4 regions of the Streptomyces sp. NPDC002773 genome follow, and region 2 is predicted to be linked to each of the others. Evidence: riboswitches for the same ligand, from Rfam matches in the RefSeq annotation. Region 2 holds a riboswitch; each other region holds the start of a gene.
What was found. Region 2 has a riboswitch for cyclic di-AMP ahead of ABT034_RS28020 (LysM peptidoglycan-binding domain-containing protein). Riboswitches for the same ligand answer to the same signal wherever they lie in the genome.

Region 1 (4,834 bases), on a different contig from region 2:
GTACGACGAAAGGCCGTGGCTGCCGGAATTCCGGTGGCCACGGCCTTTCGCATTTCCACCGACCCGATTCGGCCCGCTTTTGGGCAGCACGGAACGCGGACTGCGGAATTACTATTCTTTGTATACGGCGTGCGCGTTAATTCCGGGCGCTCGCCGTGTTGACGACATGTTGCGAAACCCTCACACGCCCGCGCTCCGGCCTTTTGAGCCGGTGCAGCGGCTGCGAGCGTTCCGCGTGCACCGCGGTCAGCGCCCGCGCGCGCTCGGCGTCACCGCGCGCCACGGCGTCCACGATCGCGCCGTGCTCGGCCCAGGCCTCCACCGGCTGCGCGGGCTGCTCGACCGCGTACATCCAGGCGATCTTGTGGCGCAGTTGCGTCAGCAGCGCCGTCAGGGCCGGGCTGCCGGAGGCCTGTGCCAGCGTCTCGTGGAACCAGCCGCCGAGCGAGCGCAGATCCTCGCCCTGACCCCGCCTGGCCCGCTCCTGCCCCAGCCTGACCAGGCCCCGCAGCACCTTGAGGTGGGCCTCGGTGCGCCGCTGGGCGGCCCGTGCGGCGCCCAGCGGTTCGAGCAGCGCCCGCATGTCGAGCAGGTCGGCCGCCTCCTGTTCGGTGGGCTCGGCGACGTGCGCGCCCGCGTGGCGGCGGGTGACGACGAAGCCCTCGGACTCCAGGGTGCGCAGGGCCTCGCGGACCGGGACGCGGGAGACCCCGTACCGGCGGGCGAGCTGTTCCTCGGTCAGCCGGCTGCCCCGCTCGAAGACGCCGGAGACGATGTCGTCCCGGATCGCCGTGCATACCGAGTGCGCGGGAATGCGCATGTCCGACCTCCGCCTTGGTCTGCGCGAGACAATTCTGCGACGCCTGTTCTGCGCCCGATCTGCGACTCTATTGCAGCGCGCCGGAATTTCCGATGCCTCAGCGAAATATGGAAGCCTTTTTGACCGACGAAAAGCCCCGGCTCAGCACGAGCCGGGGCTTTTGCGACGCGGGGCGGGCGTCCGCGTCAGACGCTGACGCCGCGCGCGCGGAGGTAGGCGAGCGGGTTGATGTCGGAGCCGTACTCGGAGCTCGTGCGCGCCTCGAAGTGGAGGTGCGGGCCGGTCGAGTTGCCGGTCGAGCCGGAGATGCCTATCTCCTCGCCCGGTTCGACGCTCTGGCCGACGTACACGCCGATGGAGGAGAGGTGGCCGTACTGGGTGTACGTGCCGTCGTTCATCCGGATGACGATGTTGTTGCCGTACGCGCCACCCCAGCCGGCCTCGACGACGGTGCCGGAGCCGACGGAGACGACGCTGCTGCCGTACCCGGCGTGGAAGTCGACGCCGGAGTGGCTGCCGGAGGACCAGAGCGAGCCGCCGGTCTGGTAGCCGGTGGAGACGTACGAGCCGGCGACGGGGAGCTGGAAGGAGTTCAGGCGGCGGCGCTCGGCCTCACGGGCGGCGCGCTCCTCCGCCTCGCGGATCTCCTTGGCGCGGGCCTCCGCCTTGCGCTTCGCCTCGGCCTCGGCCTTCGCCTTGGCGGCGGCCTCGAAGGCCTCCTGCTCCTGGGCGGCGGCCTGGGCGTTGATCCGGTCCACGAGGGAGTCCTCGGTGATCACCTTGGTGAGGCCGGTGTCCTCGGCGGAGCGGTTGTCCGCGTCGGCGGCGAGCGCCGGGGAAGCGAGGGTTCCGATGACGCCGGTGGTGGCCAGGGTCGCGGCGCCGGCGATGCCCACGCTGCGGCGCGCCATCCGGCTCGGCCCACGATGCTTCCCGGTGGCACGGGTGAACGCCATGTAGTGGCTGATCCTTTCCTTCCTTCTCGCCTACCGGGTTAGCTGACGGGTTCGGAGCAGGAAGGTCTCCTACGAGCCCCTCCGTACGAGACGAAGGCGCCCGATTCACCCCAGGGACTACGTGTGGGTCCCCGGCTCCCCAGGCTCGCGCCTGACGGGGACTCGGCGATGACTGTCCGGGTGCCGCGGGTGCGGCGGGTGCAACTGCCGAACAGACGCACCGACGCTATGCGGATCGTCTTTCAATCACCAACCGGACTCGCCAGTTTGTAAGACATGCCACAGGGCAAACGATCACCCTTGCGTTCAATACGGACAAAGGGGAGGGCTCCGACGAAACATGCCGTCGGAGCCCTCCCCTTACCGGGTCGGAGCCGGGTCGGGAGCCTGGTCAGAGCCAGGTTGGAGCCGGTCGGAGCCCCGGTCGGGAGCCGGAATCAGCCGGTCACGACGGTGACTTCACCGATGCCGAGCGCGCGCACCGGGTCCGCGATCTGCGCCGCGTCACCCACGAGCACGGTGACGAGCCGGTCCACCGGGAAGGCGCTGACCACGGCCGCGGTCGCCTCGACCGTGCCGGTCTCGGCGAGCCGTGCGTACAACTGGGCCTGGTAGTCGTCGGGGAGGTGCTGCTCGACCTGGTCGGCCAGCGTCCCGGCGACCGAGGCGGCCGTCTCGTACTTGAGCGGGGCGACCCCGACCAGGTTCTGCACGGCCGTCTCGCGCTCGGCGTCGGTGAGGCCCTCGGCGGCCAGCGTCCGCAGCACCTTCCACAGGTCGTCAAGCGCCGGGCCGGTGTTGGGCGTGTCGACGGAACCGCTGATGGCGAGCATCGCGGCACCGTTCCCCTGGCTGTCGGAGCGCAGCACCTGCCCGAAGGCACGCACCCCGTACGTGTAGCCCTTCTCCTCCCGCAGCACCCGGTCGAGGCGCGAGGTGAGGGTGCCGCCGAGGCAGTACGTGCCCAGGACCTGGGCCGACCAGACGCGGTCGTGCCGGTCGGGGCCGATCCGGCCGATCAGCAACTGGGTCTGGACGGCGCCGGGTCGGTCGACGATGACGACCCGTCCGGTGTCGTCGGCCGAGATCGGCGGCATCGGGAGCGGCTCGGCCGGCTCACCGGTCCAGGTGCCCAGGGTCTCGGCGAGGACCTTGTCCAGGTCCACGCCGGTCAGGTCGCCGACGACCACGGCGGTGGCCGTGGCGGGCCGGACGTACGCCTCGTAGAAGGCGCGGACCGCGGCCGCGTCGATCGCCTCGACGGTCTCCTCGGTGCCCTGGCGTGGCCGCGCCATCCGCGATTCGGCCGGGAAGAGCTCCTTGGAGAGCTGCTTGGCGGCGCGACGGGCCGGATTGGCCGTCTCGTGCGGGATCTCGTCGAGCCGGTTCTGCACCAGGCGCTCGATCTCGGTGTCCAGGAACGCCGGGGCGATCAGCGCCTCGGAGAGCAGCCCGAGCGCCTTGGGCAGCCGGGAGACGGGTACCTCAAGGGAGACCCGTACGCCCGGGTGGTCGGCGTGCGCGTCGAGCGTGGCGCCGCAGCGCTCGAGCTCGGCCGCGAACTCCTCGGCACCGCGCTGGTCCGTGCCCTCGGTGAGCGCGCGGGCCATGATGGTGGCGACACCGTCGAGACCGGCGGGCTCGGCGTCCAGCGGGGCCGGCAGGAAGAGCTCCACGGCCACGACCTGCTGGCCGGGACGGTGGCAGGTCAGCAGCGTCAGGCCGTTGTCCAGCTTCCCGCGGTCCGGGGCGGGGAAGGCCCAGGGCCTGGCGGCGCCGGGCTCCGGCTGCGGGTGGAAGTCCATGCTCGTCAAAGACACGGCAGCGTCGGTCACTGGTCCGCTCCCTCTTCGTCGTCGCTGTCGCTGTCGCTCAGTTCGGCCGCCAGGGGCTCGTAGACGAGCACCGCGCGGTTGTCGGGGCGCAGCTTGGCCGCGGCGGCCGCCCGCACCTCGTCGGCGGTGATGTCCAGGACCCGGTCGACGGCCGTGAGGGCGAGCTGCGGGTCGCCGAACAGCACGGCGTACCGGCACAGTTCGTCGGCGCGGCCCGCGACGGTGCCGAGGCGGTCGAGCCACTCGCGCTCCAACTGGGCCTGCGCGCGCTCCATCTCCTCCGGCGTGGGGCCCTCGGCGGCGAACCGGGCGAGCTCCTCGTCGACGGCCGCCTCGATCTGCGGGACCTCGACGCCTCCGGAGGTCTTGACGTCCAGCCAGCCGAGCGAGGGCGCTCCGGCGAGCCTCAGCAGGCCGAAGCCGGCGGCGACGGCCGTGCGGTCGCGGCGGACCAGGCGGTTGTGCAGACGGGACGACTCGCCACCGCCGAGGACCGTCAGGGCCAGGTCGGCGGCGTCGCACTCGCGCGTGCCGTCGTGGGGCAGCCGGTAGGCGGCCATCAGCGCGCGGGCCGGGACCTCCTCCTCGACGACCTCACGGAGCTGCTCGCCGATGACCTCGGGCAGGTCGCCGGGGCGCGGTGCGGGCTTGCCGTCGTGGCCGGGGATGGAACCGAAGTACTTCTCGACCCAGGCGAGGGTCTGCTCCGGGTCGATGTCGCCGACGACCGAAAGCACCGCGTTGTTCGGGGCGTAGTACGTGCGGAAGAAGTTCCGCGCGTCCTCCAGGGTGGCCGCGTCCAGGTCGGCCATGGAGCCGATGGGCGTGTGGTGGTACGGGTGGCCCTCGGGGTAGGCGAGGGCGGTCAGCTTCTCGAAGGCCGTGCCGTACGGCACGTTGTCGTAACGCTGGCGGCGCTCGTTCTTGACGACGTCCCGCTGGTTCTCCATGGACTCGTCGTCCAGCGCGGCGAGCAGCGAGCCCATGCGGTCGGCCTCCAGCCAGAGCGCGAGCTCCAGCTGGTGCGTGGGCATGGTCTCGAAGTAGTTGGTGCGCTCGAAGCTCGTCGTGCCGTTGAGCGAGCCGCCCGCGCCCTGCACCAGCTCGAAGTGCCCGTTGCCGTGGACCTGCTTCGAGCCCTGGAACATCAGGTGCTCGAAGAGGTGGGCGAGGCCCGTGCGGCCAGGGACCTCGTGACGCGAGCCGACGTCGTACCAGAGGCA
Region 2 (4,834 bases):
CTGCATGAGTTCCAGGGCGAGGTGAAGCGTGTACGGCCCGGTGCCGGGGTCCGCCCGGGGGACGGGGTCGAGATCGGCCGGGGTGGTCGTGACGGGGCGGATGTGACCGGCGATCCGGTCGGTGGCTGTCTTGATGTCGGCGTACGTGAGGCTGTGCACCTGAGCTCCTGGAGGGGTGGGAGGGAGAAAAGGGGCCGGTCGGCTCCCTGGTCCGCGGGTGCCGACGGCACCTCGTCCGCGTCAGCCGCCGTCGTGGTCGGGCGGCGGCGTCGGGGCGCCCGACAGGGCGCGGGCGAGCGCCGTCGCGAACCCCTCCGCGTTGTCCAGCATCAGGTTGTGGCCCGCGCGCGGGATCTCGATCACCGGTACGCCGAACGCCGCCGCCTTCTCCGCGTCGGGGTCCGGCCGGCTGAACTCCCCGAGGAGGAAGGTGCGGGGCAGCGTGAGCGCGGCGAGGAGGTCGCCCGGCGCGGGCACGCTGCCCTCGACGAGGGCGGTCGCGCTGCGGTGGACGGCGAGCGGGTCGGCGAGGCGCAGCCGGGCCGCGTAGTCGGCCCGGTCGAGCGCGGCCAGCATCCGGGCGAACCCCTTCGCGACGAACGCGTCCTCGTCCTGAGCGGCCACCGGGGAGCTGAATGCGCCGCCGCCCGCGTACAGGTTCGGCTCCGCGACCACGAGCCGGGCCACGAGGTCCGGGCGCGCCGCCACGAGATGGATCGTCACGGCGCCGCCCATGGAGTGCCCGACGAGGTCGACGCCCGTGAGTCCGAGGTGGTCGAGGACGGCGGCCACCGCCGCCGCCTGGGACTCCATGCGGTAGTCGAAGGCGGCGGGCCGGTCGCTCAGCCCGTGGCCGAGGAGGTCCACGAGCAGGGCCCGGGAGCCGCCGAGGGCGGGGTGGGCCGCGATGTGGGCGAAGTCCGACGCCGCCGTGCACCCGAGTCCGTGGACGAACACCCGCACGGGCCCGTCTCCGGGCAGGTCGATCCACCGGATGTACGCCCGCTGGTCCGCGAGGAACAACTCCCGCATGCCGACCACTCTCCCCTGCGCCGCCACTCGTACCGTCAGGAGCCACCCTATGAGTCGGCACTGACAACGCATCGGCCAGGACGGCCGGGACGCGGGCGGGTCCGTCCGCTAGCGTCGGGGGGACGCGGCAGACAGCCGGTGACAGCGGACGCCCCCGAAAGGATCTCCATGCCCCTCGAAGGCGAATACGAGCCCAGCCCCTCGGCGTGGGTGCGCAACCAGGTCGAGCTGTACGAGTCGTCCGGCGGCACCAAGGGCACGACCATGCGCGGTCTGCCCGTCGTCCTGGTCACGAACGTCGGCGCGAGGAGCGGCAAGCTCCGCAAGACGCCGCTCATGCGGGTCGAGCACGAGGGGGCGTACGCGCTCGTCGCGTCGAACGGCGGGGCGGTGAAGCACCCCGTCTGGTACCACAACCTCGTCGCCTCGCCGCTCGTGGAACTCCGCGACGGCACGCGCGTCTGGGACATGAAGGCGCGTCTGGTCACCGGCGAGGAGCGCCGGGCGTGGTGGGAGCGGGCCGTCGCCGCGTTCCCCGACTACGCCGACTACCAGCGCAAGACCGACCGCGAGATCCCCCTGTTCGTCGTCGAGCGGACCGAGTAGGAGCCGGAGGGACCGCCGTCGACCCGGCCGAGCTCGCCACCGAGCCCGGCCGGTGGTCCACACGGCGGAAGGCCGCTCAGCGGCCGGCGTGCGCGGCGCGGTGGATGGTGGCGTCGAGGAGGGCGAGGGCGTCGGCGGCGGTACGGCCGGGGGCCCGGTTCCACGGCCCGATCAGCTCCTGCCAGCCCCGTGACCGCAGCTCGGCCATGATCCAGGCGGCGGCCTCGTTCATCGTCGTCGCGCTGCCGTAGCCGAGGCGGTGGGCGGCGAGCAGGGCGCCGCAGACGCATCGGGCCCCCCGGGCGTCCCGCAGCTTGTACGGCGCGTTCTGCCAGCCCCACTCCGCCAGGACGAGGCGCGCGTAGCCGAGGTGGACCGAGGGGCGCAGTTCGGGCTGGCCGAGGCGCCGCCAGGCGTGCAGCTTGTCGGGGAGTACGGCTCCGATCCGGCCCGGGAGCCGGCGTTCGGCGGGCAGGGGCGGCGGCAGCGCGTCGAGCGCGTCGGCGACGAGCCGGTCCACGGGCAGGGTGAGCAGAGTCCGCCATCTCTCGGAGTCCGACTCCGTGTCCGGCACCGGGGCCGGCGCGGGGGCGGGAGTACCCGCGGGCGGTGGCGCGGCGGTCAAGTCCGTGACGATCCGCTGCCAGGTGGCGCTCTCGTAGAGGGCGGCGGCCTCACGGTCGAGGGCGTCGGGGCTGATCAGGGAGGCGGAGGGGGACATCCGGGCGGCTCCTCGGTCGGGGTGGCACCATCCTTCAGCACGAATGTCGGGTTTGCGCGTTATGCCCTTGAGTGCCCCTGCGATCGACAGGGCTTTTCCGGCGCTCTCGCCTATTAACCGAATTAAGGCGCATTTTCGGACATTGAACACCTGGTGACGCGACTCACTTTCCCAGGGGCTCCCCCGCCTCCTGACCCGGCGCGAGCCCCGCCGCGCAAGGAAGTTCGGCGGACCGGAAGAACGGTCGATCTTGAATTCGGAGAATTCCGTGATCCTTTCACCGGGCCCGTCGACCCGCCCCTCTTGTTCTCCGTCGCATTACTGGCCTACGGTCACCTCCATTCGAGCGGATCGCCGAATCCTGCCACCGCTCGAAATACCTCCCTTTTCACCCGACGGCAGGAGCGGGGGACCCACGAATACGCCGGCCCGGATTCCGGAACGGCTCGGGGTGAAGCCGCGTGCGCGCGGCCGGACATCTCCAGTCCGAACCCGACAGCTCACCCCGAAGGCGCCGGAGAGGAATCCGTCATGCCTGCACACGGTAAGCACCGCCGCCCCCGACGCCACCCCGTCTCGCGTGGAATCGCGCTGGTCGGAACGGGTGGAGCCGCCCTGGCCCTCCCGTTGATCGCCCCCGCCGCAGCCGGCGCCGCGCCCGTTTCCGGAGCTCCGGAACTCGCTGCCCGGCCCGCCGCCGCCCTCGCCGCTCCCGCCGTCGCGGCCGCGGCCAAGGCCCCGACCGCACCGGCCGCCGCCCGCACCTACACGGTCGTCAGCGGCGACTCGCTTTCCCTGATCGCCCAGAAGAAGGGAATTCAGGGCGGCTGGAAGACCCTTTACCAGGCCAACAAGAGCGTGGTGGGTGACAACCCGTCACTTATTCGTCCCGGCCTTGAACTGACGCTCGGTCGGGATTCCGCGAAGGCCGCTCCCGCGAAGGCGAAGAAGACCGGTTCGGCCGATCGGGCGAGCCGCTCCGAGCGCCGTCCCGCCGCCCCGGCCGTCGCCAAGGACACGGGCGCCTCCGCGGCGCAGGCCGCTCCCGCCGCCGCTCCCGTCCAGGCCGCCCCGGCCGCCGCCCAGTACGCGAACAACCTCGACGGCTGGATCCGGGAGTCGCTGGACATCATGTCCCAGCGCGGCATCCCCGGTTCCTACGACGGGATCCTCCGCAACATCATGCGCGAGTCGTCCGGCAACCCCCAGGCCATCAACCTCTGGGACTCCAACGCCGTGGCCGGAACGCCCTCGAAGGGCCTCCTCCAGGTGATCCAGCCGACCTTCGACGCGTACCACGTGCCGGGCACGTCCACGGACCTGTTCGACCCGGTCGCCAACATCACGGCCGCCTGCAACTACGCGGCCGACCGCTACGGCTCCATCGACAACGTCAACGGGCCCTACTGATCCCGCTGGTCGCGAAGTGCCGGGTGAACCAGGAGCCGGCGAGTTCCGCCACCTGCTCCAGGGCACCCGGCTCCTCGAACAGATGGGTGGCGCCCTCCACGACGGCGAGCCGGTGCTCGCAGCGCAGCCGGGACCCGGCCCGCCGGTTGAGGTCGAGGACCAGCTCGTCCCTGCCTCCCACCACGAGCAGCGTCGGGGCCCTGACCTGGGCCAGGTGGTCGGCCGCCAGGTCGGGCCGGCCACCGCGTGAGACGACGGCGGCCACGGAGGACGCGGGATCGGCCGCCGCCCACAGCGCGGCGGCGGCTCCCGTACTCGCCCCGAAGTAGCCGAGCGGGAGGCCGCCGGTCGCGGGCCGGCCCGCGAGCCAGGCCGTGGCGTCGGCGAGACGGCCGGCGAGCAGCGGGGTGTCGAAGACCCGGGCCCTGTCCCCCGCCTCGGCCTCGGTGAGCAGGTCGAAGAGGAGCGTTCCTAGGCCCGCCCCGTTGAGTGCCGCCGCGACCGCCCCGTTGCGGGGGCTGTGCCGGCTGCTGCCGCTCCCATGGGCGAACAGGACGATGCCGGCGGCGTTCTCGGGCACAGCGAGGTGCCCGTTGAGCGTGGCCCCGGCGGCGGGGATCCGTACGTCCTCCGCGTGGACGATTGGCCCGCGCGTGGCCCGGTTCCGGTCCAGGCAGGCGATGACCTCCGCGTCGGGGGTCTGCGCGAAGTCCCGGTAGAACTGTCCGATCGCGTAGAACATCTCCGGCGTGTGGACGCTCACGGTCTCGTCGGCCTCCCCGCCGAGCCGGGCCGTCCATCCCGGCGGCGCGACCGGTACCGCGAGGACGATCCGGGCGGCGCCCCGGGCGCGTACCACCCGGCAGGCCGCCAGGGCCGTGGCCCCGGTCGCGAGGCCGTCGTCGACGACGAGGACCGTCCGCCCGTCGAGGGGCACGGAGGGCCTGCTGCCCCGGTAGCGCCGGGCCCTGTGGTCGAGCTCGGCGTGCTCGCGCTGCTCCACGGCGGCGAGGTCGCGCGCGTCCGCCCCGGTCTCGCGCATCACCCGCTCGTTGACCACCCGCA
Region 3 (4,834 bases), on a different contig from region 2:
ATGTTCATCATCGGAACGGGCAGCAGGTGCGCGTTCGGGCCGCCGAGGTAGCGGAAGAGCGGCAGGTCCGAGGCCTCGGAGGCGGCGTGGGCCACGGCGAGCGAGACGCCGAGGATGGCGTTCGCGCCGAGCGAGCCCTTGTTCTCGGTGGCGTCCAGGTCGAACATGGCCTGGTCGATCAGGCGCTGCTCGGTGGCGTCGTAGCCGACGAGCTCCGGGCCGATCTGCTCGATGACGGCGAGGACGGCCTTCTCGACACCCTTGCCCTGGTAGCGGTTCGGGTCACCGTCGCGAAGCTCGATGGCCTCGAAAGCACCGGTGGAGGCGCCGGACGGAACAGCAGCACGGCCGGTGCTGCCGTCGTCGAGGCCGACCTCGACCTCGACCGTGGGGTTGCCTCGGGAGTCCAGGATTTCCCGGGCTACGACGACGTCGATGGACGGCACGAGCATCTCCTTCTGGGATGTGACGCTGGATGTGACGCAAGGTCGGTGCAGGGTCGCTTGGCCTTGCGACAAGAGCCTAACCGGCGCGGGGGCTCCGGCCAGCCGGGCGCCCGCCCCCTGGGACGAAAAAGGACCCAAGGGCATGCGTTTCGGGACGAAGGACATCAGATCTACTGGACGGTAACCATCAGGTCGGTCCCTCAGTCAGTCGCCCCTCGACGGGTGCGCCCCCGCACGGGAGCGGCCCGGAACGGACGGAACCCCGGTCGGGCGCGCACGGGGGAAGGGCGCGCCGGACCGGGGTGGTCACCGCGGGAGGGTCGTGGGGACCGCGTGAGCCGCCGGACTCACGCGGACCGCCGGGCTCACTTCAGGTGAAGCTGCTGGCCCGGGTAGATGAGGTCGGCGTCGTCGACGATCTCGTCGTTCAGCTCGAAGAGCTGGGCCCAGCCGCCCTTGACGCCGTGCGCCTGGGCGATGGTGCTGAGGGTGTCGCCGGAGACGACCTTGTACTCGCCGTCACCCTTCTCGACCTTCTTGCCGGTCGGGGTGGTGACGGTCTTCTTGGCGGCCTGCGGCGCGGCCTCGCGCTGCGGGGCCTGCTCCTGCGGGGCCTGCTGCGTGGCCTGCTTCGGGGCCTGGCGCTGCTCGCTGCGGGTGGTCGGCTGCTCGGCCTTCCGCTCCTCCTGCTGCGGGGCGGACTCGGTGGAGCCGCCGTCGTAGGAGGCGCCGGAGAGACCCACGCCACAGCTCGGCCAGGCACCCTTGCCCTGGCCCGCGAGGACCTTCTCGGCGACGGCGATCTGCTGGGACTTCGACGCCTGGTTGGCGGTCGAGGCGTAGGCGGTGCCGCCGTACGCGGCCCAGGTGGAGGCCGAGAACTGGAGGCCGCCGTAGTAGCCGTTGCCCGTGTTGATGGACCAGTTGCCGCCGGACTCGCACTGGGCGACGCGGTCCCACTCGGAGGCCGTGGCGGCCGAGGCGGTGCCCGCGGTCATCAGCGGGGCCGCGACGGCGACACCGGTGACGCCGACGAGCGTGGCGACCTGGGTGGCCTTGGAGGGACGGCGGTGTTTGCCCTTGCCGGAAAACAGCATGGAGATTCTCCTCACCGACGCCTGTGAGGTGAGCTGTCGGGTTCGGGCCGGAAAGTTGCCCGGCCGCGTGTCCTAGCACGCGGCTTCACCCCAAGCCGATCATCGGCCGTCTTTCTCAACGGCCGGGACCGGCACTTACCTTGGGTCCCCCACTCCTGCCTTCGGCGCTTACGCGACGACTGTTCCCATCGGCCGACGGCAGGATTCGGCGTTTCGGTCGACGGGGCCCGCGGTGGCGAGCGGTGATGACCGTAGACACAGACCCACCGGAAGTTCAAAGAGGCGTATTGCGGAAATACCGCCCCTACTTGGCTTCCGGAAGGTGCTGTTTGTGCAGGTGAGAGGTGACGGGGGCAAAGATTACGGACGGGACACGCCAGTTGGAGCGAAGAGACCCATGTCTCACTTGCCCAGAACCGGACATACGCCCCCGAATCACTTGGTCGTCGAAGCCGGAACGTCCGTCAGATCGAGGCTCTGACCAGGGAGGATCAGGTCCGGATCGATGCCCACCGTGCCCCGGTTGGCGTCATAGAGGGCGGTCCAGCCTCCGGGGAGTTCGTTCGCCTGCGCGATGTCGGACAGGCTGTCACCCGGCCGCACGGTGTACGCGCCCGAAGTGTCCTGACTGTCCGTTGCGCCCGAATCCTTCGCCGCGTCAACCGGCGTCGTAACGAGGGGGCTTTCGGTCAACTTGTTCTCGGATGAAGCATGTCTACCTGATTCAGACGAAGTGTCCGCCTTGCCGGTTTCCTCCGGTGCGGCATCGCCCCGGTGCTTGCCGGTGCCCGGCGTGGCCGACGACGCGTCACCTTCCGGAGTGCCGGGCGTCACGGACGAACCGGGCGTACCGGGCGTGACGGAGGCGTCAGGGGTGCCGGGCGTGACCGGGGTGACCGGCGTGACCGGGACGACGGGGTTGACCGGGACGACCGGCGCGGCCGGGTCGGTCGAGCCGCTCGGGGCGGCCGGGGAAGTCGGGGCGGTCGAGCCGGTCGGCGCGGTGGGGCTCACCGGAGCGGTCGGCGAGACGGGGCCGGTCGGCGCGACGGGGGCCGTCGGCGAGACGGGCCCGGTGGGCGTGGACGGCGTGACGGGAGCGGTCGGCGTGACCGTACCCGTGATCCCCTTCGTGGTCTCCGGGGAGCCCGTGGAGGCCTCCGGCAGCCCCGCCGTACGGTTCGACTCGACGACCGGCCCCGTGGGGGCCTTCGGGACGGAGGTCGGGCCGGGGTCCACGCCGGGGGCCGTGCCGTCGTTCGTCAGGCCGGCGATCGGCGCGCAGGTGGCCCACTCGGTGGAGCCCTTCGCGAGGGCCTTCTCGGCCACCGCGATCTGCTGGGCCCGGCTGGCCAGGTCGGCGCTGGGCGCGTACGCCAGGCCGCCGTTGCGCTCCCAGCTGTCCTGGGTGAACTGGAGCCCGCCGTACATGCCGTTGCCGAAGTTGGCGCTCCACTGGCCACCGGACTCGCACTCGGCGACGCGGTCCCAGGTGGCGGCGTCGGCCGCGGACGCGGATCCGGCGGCGAGCAGCGGCAGCGCCATGGCGGATCCGGTCACACCTGCGGCGACGACGATGGCGGGGGCCTGACGGGGGCGACGGTGTCGTCCGTTCCCGGAACGCATAGGAGCGCCTTTCGCGTGACGGCTGAGAGTGCGGTGAACGTAGCGGTATTCGAACGCTCGTCACAAGTCGATGGCCGCACGATCACGCGAAGATCACATTTCTGACACGCCGTCACTGTGGCGGAGCGGTACGGACGGGGAGAACTCCACCGGAAGCGTGCGCAATCCCCGCATGATGAGCCCGCCGCGCCACCGCAGTTCGGCCGGGTCGGCGGCAAGTCGCAGGTCCGGAAGACGTGTCAGGAGGGTCGCGAGCGCCGTCTGCCCCTCAAGCCGGGCGAGCGGCGCGCCGAGGCAGTAGTGGATGCCGTGCCCGTACCCGAGGTGCTGGTTGTCGCGCCGGGTGAGGTCCAGCGTGTCCGGCGCTGTGAACCGCTCCGGGTCCCGGTTCGCCGCGGCGAGCACGACGAGCACCGGGTCGCCCGCCGGGATCTCCTGCCCGCCGATGGTCAGCGCCCTCGTCGCGTACCGCCAGGTCGCCATCTCCACCGGCCCGTCGTACCGCAGCAGCTCCTCCACCGCGGTCTCCAGGAGCGCGGTCTCGCCCGCCGCGACCGAGGCCTGGAGCCGCTCGCGCCGCTCCGGGTCCCTCAGGAGCGCGTAGACGCCGTTGCCGATGAGGTTGATGGTGGTCTCGAAGCCGGCGAAGAGCAGCACGAAACACATGGCGGTGGCTTCGGCCTCGGTGAGGTGGTCGCCGTGGTCGCTCGCGCGGATGAGGCCGGAGATCAGGTCGTCGCCGAGGTCCTGGCGCTTGCGGTGGATCAGCTCCGCGAGATAGCCGCGGATCTTCTTCACCGACCGGGCGACCCCGCCGCGGGGGCCGCCGCCGTGCCGGATCATCATCCCGGCCCAGTCCCGGAAGTCGTCCTGGTCCTCGCGGGGCACGCCGAGCAGGTCGCAGATCGCGTAGATGGGCATCGGGAACGCGAACTCGTGGATGAGGTCCGCGCTCCCCTTCTCCGCGAAGGAGTCGATGAGCCGGTCCGTCAGCTCCTGCACGCGCGGGGCGAACTCGGCGACGCGGCGCGGGGTGAACGCCTTCGACACGAGCCGCCGCAGCCGGGTGTGGTCGGGCGGGTCGATGTTGAGCAGATGCGTCATGAGGCCCGCGCTGCGCTCGCCGGGGATCCCGGTCTTCCCCGGCTCGGCGTGGTGCACCGGGTTCTTGGAGAGCCGCTGGTCGGCGAGGGCCTGCCGGGCGTCCGCGTACCGCGTCACGAGCCAGGCGTCGACCCCGCTGGGCAGCGTCGTCCGGTGCACGGGCGCGTGCTCCCGCAGCCAGGCGTACGAGGGGTACGGATCGCTCGCGAACTCCCAGGTGAAGAGCTCGGGGGCGGGCGGCGCGGCAGACGGTCGGGCGGGGGCGGGGCCGGGGGTGGTGCTCACCCCCCGACGGTACAGGGCGGCCCGCGCGGTGAGGTGTGTGGAGATCATGTGATCAAGAAGGGGGGCCGTGCCCTAGATTCGTGCGGTGGATCCTCAGATGCTCAGAAGCACGTTCGCGGTCGTCGAGAGACGGGCCGAACACGCCGTCACCTTCTTCTACTCGCATCTCTTCTGGAACAACCCCGGCCTGCGCGAGCTGTTCCCCGCCGACATGCGGCCCCAGCGGGACCGGCTCTTCGCCGCGCTCACCCACGTGGTGACCCACATCGACGAGCC
Region 4 (4,834 bases), on a different contig from region 2:
GCCTGGCCCTCGCTCGTCAGGTAGTCGCCGAGGAAGATCGAGTTCGCGATGTTCAGGGCCAGCGGCTGCATCGAGCGCAGGTGCACCTCGCGGCCGCCCGCGATCCGGACCTCGACGTCGGGGCAGACGAACCGCACCATCGCGAGGATCCGCAGACAGCGCTGCGGGGTGAGGTTCCACTCCTTGGCGAGCGGGGTGCCCTCGAAGGGGATGAGGAAGTTGACCGGCACCGAGTCCGAGTCCAGCTCGCGCAGCGCGTACACGACGTCGACGAGGTCCTCGTCGCTCTCGCCCATGCCCGCGATCAGACCCGAGCAGGCCGACAGACCGGCGGCGTGCGCCTTCTGCACGGTGTCCACGCGGTCCGCGTAGGTGTGCGTCTTGGTGATTCCCCCGTACGTCGCCTCGGAGGTGTTCAGGTTGTGGTTGTACGCGTCGGCGCCGGCGTCCTTCAGCCGCTCCGCCTGCCCGTCCGAGAGGAGACCGAGGCAGGCGCACACCTCGACGCCCTCGTTCTGCTCCTTGATGGCCTCGATGGTCCGGCCCACCCGCTCCACGTCCCGGTCCGTCGGACCGCGGCCGCTCGCCACCAGACACACCCGCTTGGCGCCGCCCGCGACACCCGCCGCGGCGGCCTGGGAGGCCTCGTCGGGCTTCAGCCAGGTGTACTTGAGGATCTCGGCCTTGGAGCCGAGCCGCTGGGAGCAGTACGAGCAGTCCTCGGGGCACAGCCCGGACTTCAGGTTCACCAGGTAGTTGAGCTTCACCCGGCGCCCGAACCACTGGCGGCGCACCTTGCCGGCCGCCGCCACCACATCGAGCAGTTCGTCGTCGGAGGTCGCCAGGACGGCGAGCGCTTCTTCACGGGTCGGCAGCTCGCGCCGCAGCCCCTTCTCCACCAGCGTGTTCAGGAGGTCCATAACCGCTGATCCTTGCCTACCGCCCACCCCGGGGCCAAGGAGGAACCGAACAAACGCCCCCGATAGAGGTGTGTGGATGACCACATCCCGACCTCGGCACCCTCCGGTTAGGGTCTGTGCGCTGCCTACAAAAGGATCGCCGCATGTCACAGGCCGACGACGCACGGGCCGCGGGCCCGCGCCGTACCGCGTTCGACTGGACCGACGGCGAGGCGCGCCGCCGGGCGGAGGCCGGTCTCGTCCGGGTGCTGCGGCCCCGGCCGGCCGAGTCGGAGCTGCTGGACCTGGCGAGCAACGACTACCTCGGGCTCACCCGCCGCGCGGAGGTCACTGAGGCGGCGGCCGAGGCCGCGAGGCGCTGGGGCGCGGGCTCCACCGGCTCCCGGCTCGTCACCGGCACCACCCGGCTGCACACCCGCCTGGAGCGCGAACTCGCCGATTTCTGCGGTTTCGAGGCGGCCCTCGTCTTCTCCTCCGGCTACACCGCCAACCTCGCCGCCCTGACGGCGCTCGGCGGCCGGGACTCGCTGATCATCTCCGACGCGTCCAACCACGCCTCGATCGTCGACGGCTGCCGCCTCGCGCGCGCCGAGACGGCCGTCGTCCCGCACACCGACCCCGAGGCCGTGGCCAAGACCCTCGACGCGCATCCGGGGCGGCGGGCCCTGGTCGTCAGCGACTCCGTCTTCTCCGTCGACGGCGACAAGGCCCCGCTGCCGGAGCTCGCCTCGGCCTGCCGCGCGCACGGCGCCGGGCTCGTGGTGGACGACGCCCACGGCCTCGGCGTCCTCGGCGTTGGGGGCCGGGGCGCCCTCCACGAAGCCGGGCTCGCGGGCGACGAGGACGTCGTGGCCACGCTGACCCTCTCCAAGTCCCTCGGCAGCCAGGGCGGCGCCGTCCTCGGCCCGGCCCGGGTGATCGAGCACCTGGTGAACGCGGCCCGCACCTTCATCTTCGACACCGGGCTCGCCCCGGCCGCCGCGGGCGGCGCGCTGGCGAGCCTCCGGCTGCTGGCGGCCGAGCCGGGCCTCGCCGGGCGGGCCCGTACCGTCGCCACCACGCTGTACGGGCTGCTCACCGAGGCGGGCCTCACGGCGGCCCGGCCCGACGCGGCCGTGGTGTCGGTGCGCGCCCCCTCCCCCGAGGCTGCCCTGCGTTGGGCGGCGGACTGCCGCGAGCAGGGCCTCGCGGTCGGCTGCTTCCGGCCCCCGTCCGTACCCGACGGCATCTCGCGGCTGCGCCTCACGGCACGCGCCGATCTGACGGACGCGCAGATCGGGCGCGCGGTGGAGACGATCCTGAGGACCGCGCCCGCCGCCCGGCAGGGGTGAACGTCGGCCCAAGGGCGTTCCCGGGCACCATAGTTCACCGCTTCGGGCGACAGATGGGGACATATCTTGGTGGAACGCCGCCCGGCGCGGCACGATCGGTGGCACTCTGACGCGAAGCGCGATCCGGGGCAGCGGCCCCGGCGGGAAAGGGACAGCGTCGCCATGGCAGATCACCAGGAAGCATCTCTCACGCTGCCGAGCGACCCCGCCTCGGTCCCCACGGCCCGGCGGTACGTCGCGGACGTCCTCGCCGGCTGGGGCCTCGACGGCGCCGCGGACGTCGCGGACTCGATCCGTCTGATCGTCTCCGAACTGGCCACCAACGCCGTCCTCCACACCCTCGGCCAGTCGCCCACCTTCACGGTGGAGGTCCGCCTCGAGCGGGAGGAGCGGCTTCACATCGGCGTCACCGACAGCCACCCCCGCCGGCCCCGCCGCCTCCCGGCGGCGGTCCAGCAGGACAACGGCCGGGGCATGGTCATCATCCGTGTCCTGGCGGCGGAGGCGGGCGGCCGTCTCTCGGTCACTCCGACCGAGGACGGCGGCAAGACGGTCTGGATCACGATCCCGTGGACCGCGGCCCCCCTGGCGAGCTGCTAGCGCCTGTCCTCCGGGTCATCGGACGCGGCCGTAGTAGACCTTCGACGACCAGATCTTGTCGAGCTTCACCCAGGATCCCGACTTGGGCGAGTGCCAGATCTTGCCGCTGCCGGCGTAGATCCCCACGTGGTACACCCTCCCGCCGGAGTGGAAGAAGACCAGGTCCCCCTTCTGCCTGGTGGAGGCGGAGATGTGCTGGGTCTTGTTGTACTGCTGCTGCGCGGTACGGGGCAGCGACTTGCCCGCCTTCTTGTACGCGTAGAGCGTCAGACCGGAGCAGTCGAACCTGGAGGGTCCGGCGCTCCCGTAGCCGTACGGGGCTCCCTTCTTGGACGCGGCGACGCTCAGTGCCTTGTTCGCGTGCGTGGTGGCTGCCTGGGCCTCCGATGCCGCACCTGGTGCGAGCAGCGTGCCGCCGACGGCGGCGAGGGTGAGAGCCGAGACGGCTCCGGCCCGGGACAGCAGGGACGGGACGTGCATCTGCGCAGTCATGCGCAACCCTTCGTCAGCCGCCTGCGAAGGATGACCTGTCGGGTTCGGGCTGGCGAAGATGCCCGGCCGCGGTCGCGGCTTCACCCCAAGGGACGGCCCCGCTGCCGAAACAGCGCGTACGCCCCGTAAAAATCGGGTCCTCCACTCCTGCCGATCCACTCCTGTCGACCAGACGTCCGGGACAGCGGCAGGACTCGGCGTCCGCCCGGACCGCCCCGCCGCGGCGGCGGGGGCTTGTCGTCGACAGGGATCTTGACCCACACCCAGGGTGAAATCCGAGCTGAAACGGCGATATGTGAGGCTCCTCACGACTGATCCGTTCGGGTGGACAGGACGCATTCGTAATCTTCGGAGGTTTGGCCAACGAGCCCCGCACCAGGGGTGGAACGCCCCATTCCGCCAGATGTGTACACGTGGTGCGCAAGTCACCCAAGCTATTTGTCGACTCATCGACTACGCCGAACGAGGGAGTGTTTCTGCGGCACATGTCGGCCGTACGGACCTCGACACGACACGACGAAATGTCAACTCGCGCGTGGTCCCGGGACGGTGACCCGACCGGTCCTGCGATCCCCGTCCAACACCCGCAGAGCACGCGCCAATGTGTCCGCGTGCACCTCGCTCTCACCCCGTGCGTGCATCAGCGTCAGCGCTTCGCGCAGCGCCTCGGCCCGCCCCACCAGGGCCTGTGCCGCCCGTAGCGCTCCATAGGTATGCGTACCTCTGGATGGATTGATCTTCCCCAGGAGGTCGACGACTTCGAGGTACGCGTCGACGAGTTCACCCTCGGCCCGGGTCAGGGCCGGCAGCGGCGGCAGCTCGGGGACCACGGCCGGCTCACCGCGCCGCGCCGCCGCCGGTCGCGCGCCGGCTGGTGATCACATGATCCACCAGGCCGTACGCGACCGCAGCGGGCGCGTCCAGGACGGTCAGACGGTCCAGGTCGGCGTCGATCCGCTCCCGGGGCTGTCCCGTGTGCTCGGCGAACGCCCCGGCCACCAGGGCGCGCTGCCTGAGCAGTTCGCGCGCGTGGAGGTCGAGGTCGCTCGGCTGCCCCTGCATCGGCTCGTCCAGGGCGGGCTGACGGAGCGTGACCCGGGCGCCGGGGAGCATCAGCCGCTTGCCCGGGGTGCCCGCGGCGAGCAGGAGCGCGGCGGTGGAGGCGGCCTGGCCCAGGCAGGTGGTCTCCACGTCGCAGTGGAGCGAGCGCATCGTGTCGTAGACCGCGGTCGTCGCGGTGATGGAGCCGCCGGGGGAGTTGATGTAGAGCGAGACGTCCTGGCCCGGCGCCGCGTGGTCCAGATACAGGAGCTGGGCGATGACGTCGTTGGCCGAGGTCTCGTCGATGGGTGCCCCGAGGAAGACGATCCGGGACTCGAGGAGCCGGGAGTAGGGGTCGAGGGTCCGGGTTCCGTAGCTGGTCCGCTCCGTGAACTCGGGCAGGACGTGGCGAGCGTGCATGACGGGCACCTCCATCTGTAAAAAATGTAC

Region 1: it holds a riboswitch for cyclic di-AMP, as region 2 does, so the genes downstream of both, ABT034_RS17060 (M23 family metallopeptidase) here and ABT034_RS28020 (LysM peptidoglycan-binding domain-containing protein) in region 2, are expected to answer to the same signal.
Region 3: it holds a riboswitch for cyclic di-AMP, as region 2 does, so the genes downstream of both, ABT034_RS29220 (transglycosylase family protein) here and ABT034_RS28020 (LysM peptidoglycan-binding domain-containing protein) in region 2, are expected to answer to the same signal.
Region 4: it holds a riboswitch for cyclic di-AMP, as region 2 does, so the genes downstream of both, ABT034_RS22425 (C40 family peptidase) here and ABT034_RS28020 (LysM peptidoglycan-binding domain-containing protein) in region 2, are expected to answer to the same signal.

The regions. Positions count from the first base shown of each region.
Region 1 covers NZ_JBEOVO010000012.1:80,206-85,039, forward strand. The annotation lists gene ABT034_RS17055 (GntR family transcriptional regulator) at 137-820, opposite strand; gene ABT034_RS17060 (M23 family metallopeptidase) at 1,006-1,776, opposite strand; cyclic di-AMP (ydaO/yuaA leader) riboswitch at 1,789-1,954, opposite strand; gene ABT034_RS17065 (M16 family metallopeptidase) at 2,214-3,611, opposite strand; gene ABT034_RS17070 (M16 family metallopeptidase) at 3,608-4,834, opposite strand, start outside.
Region 2 covers NZ_JBEOVO010000030.1:15,060-19,893, reverse strand. The annotation lists gene ABT034_RS28040 (threonine/serine dehydratase) at 1-159, opposite strand, end outside; gene ABT034_RS28035 (alpha/beta fold hydrolase) at 241-1,032, opposite strand; gene ABT034_RS28030 (nitroreductase family deazaflavin-dependent oxidoreductase) at 1,201-1,638, shown strand; gene ABT034_RS28025 (DUF6197 family protein) at 1,715-2,359, opposite strand; cyclic di-AMP (ydaO/yuaA leader) riboswitch at 2,703-2,886, shown strand; gene ABT034_RS28020 (LysM peptidoglycan-binding domain-containing protein) at 2,891-3,769, shown strand; gene ABT034_RS28015 (alpha/beta family hydrolase) at 3,753-4,834, opposite strand, start outside.
Region 3 covers NZ_JBEOVO010000033.1:56,184-61,017, forward strand. The annotation lists gene eno (phosphopyruvate hydratase) at 1-446, opposite strand, end outside; gene ABT034_RS29220 (transglycosylase family protein) at 812-1,543, opposite strand; cyclic di-AMP (ydaO/yuaA leader) riboswitch at 1,547-1,720, opposite strand; gene ABT034_RS29225 (LysM peptidoglycan-binding domain-containing protein) at 1,979-3,169, opposite strand; gene ABT034_RS29230 (cytochrome P450 family protein) at 3,263-4,558, opposite strand; gene ABT034_RS29235 (globin domain-containing protein) at 4,656-4,834, shown strand, end outside.
Region 4 covers NZ_JBEOVO010000019.1:16,997-21,830, reverse strand. The annotation lists gene bioB (biotin synthase BioB) at 1-920, opposite strand, end outside; gene ABT034_RS22435 (8-amino-7-oxononanoate synthase) at 1,064-2,251, shown strand; gene ABT034_RS22430 (ATP-binding protein) at 2,414-2,851, shown strand; gene ABT034_RS22425 (C40 family peptidase) at 2,867-3,343, opposite strand; cyclic di-AMP (ydaO/yuaA leader) riboswitch at 3,347-3,477, opposite strand; gene ABT034_RS22420 (hypothetical protein) at 3,868-4,173, opposite strand; gene ABT034_RS22415 (ATP-dependent Clp protease proteolytic subunit) at 4,181-4,804, opposite strand.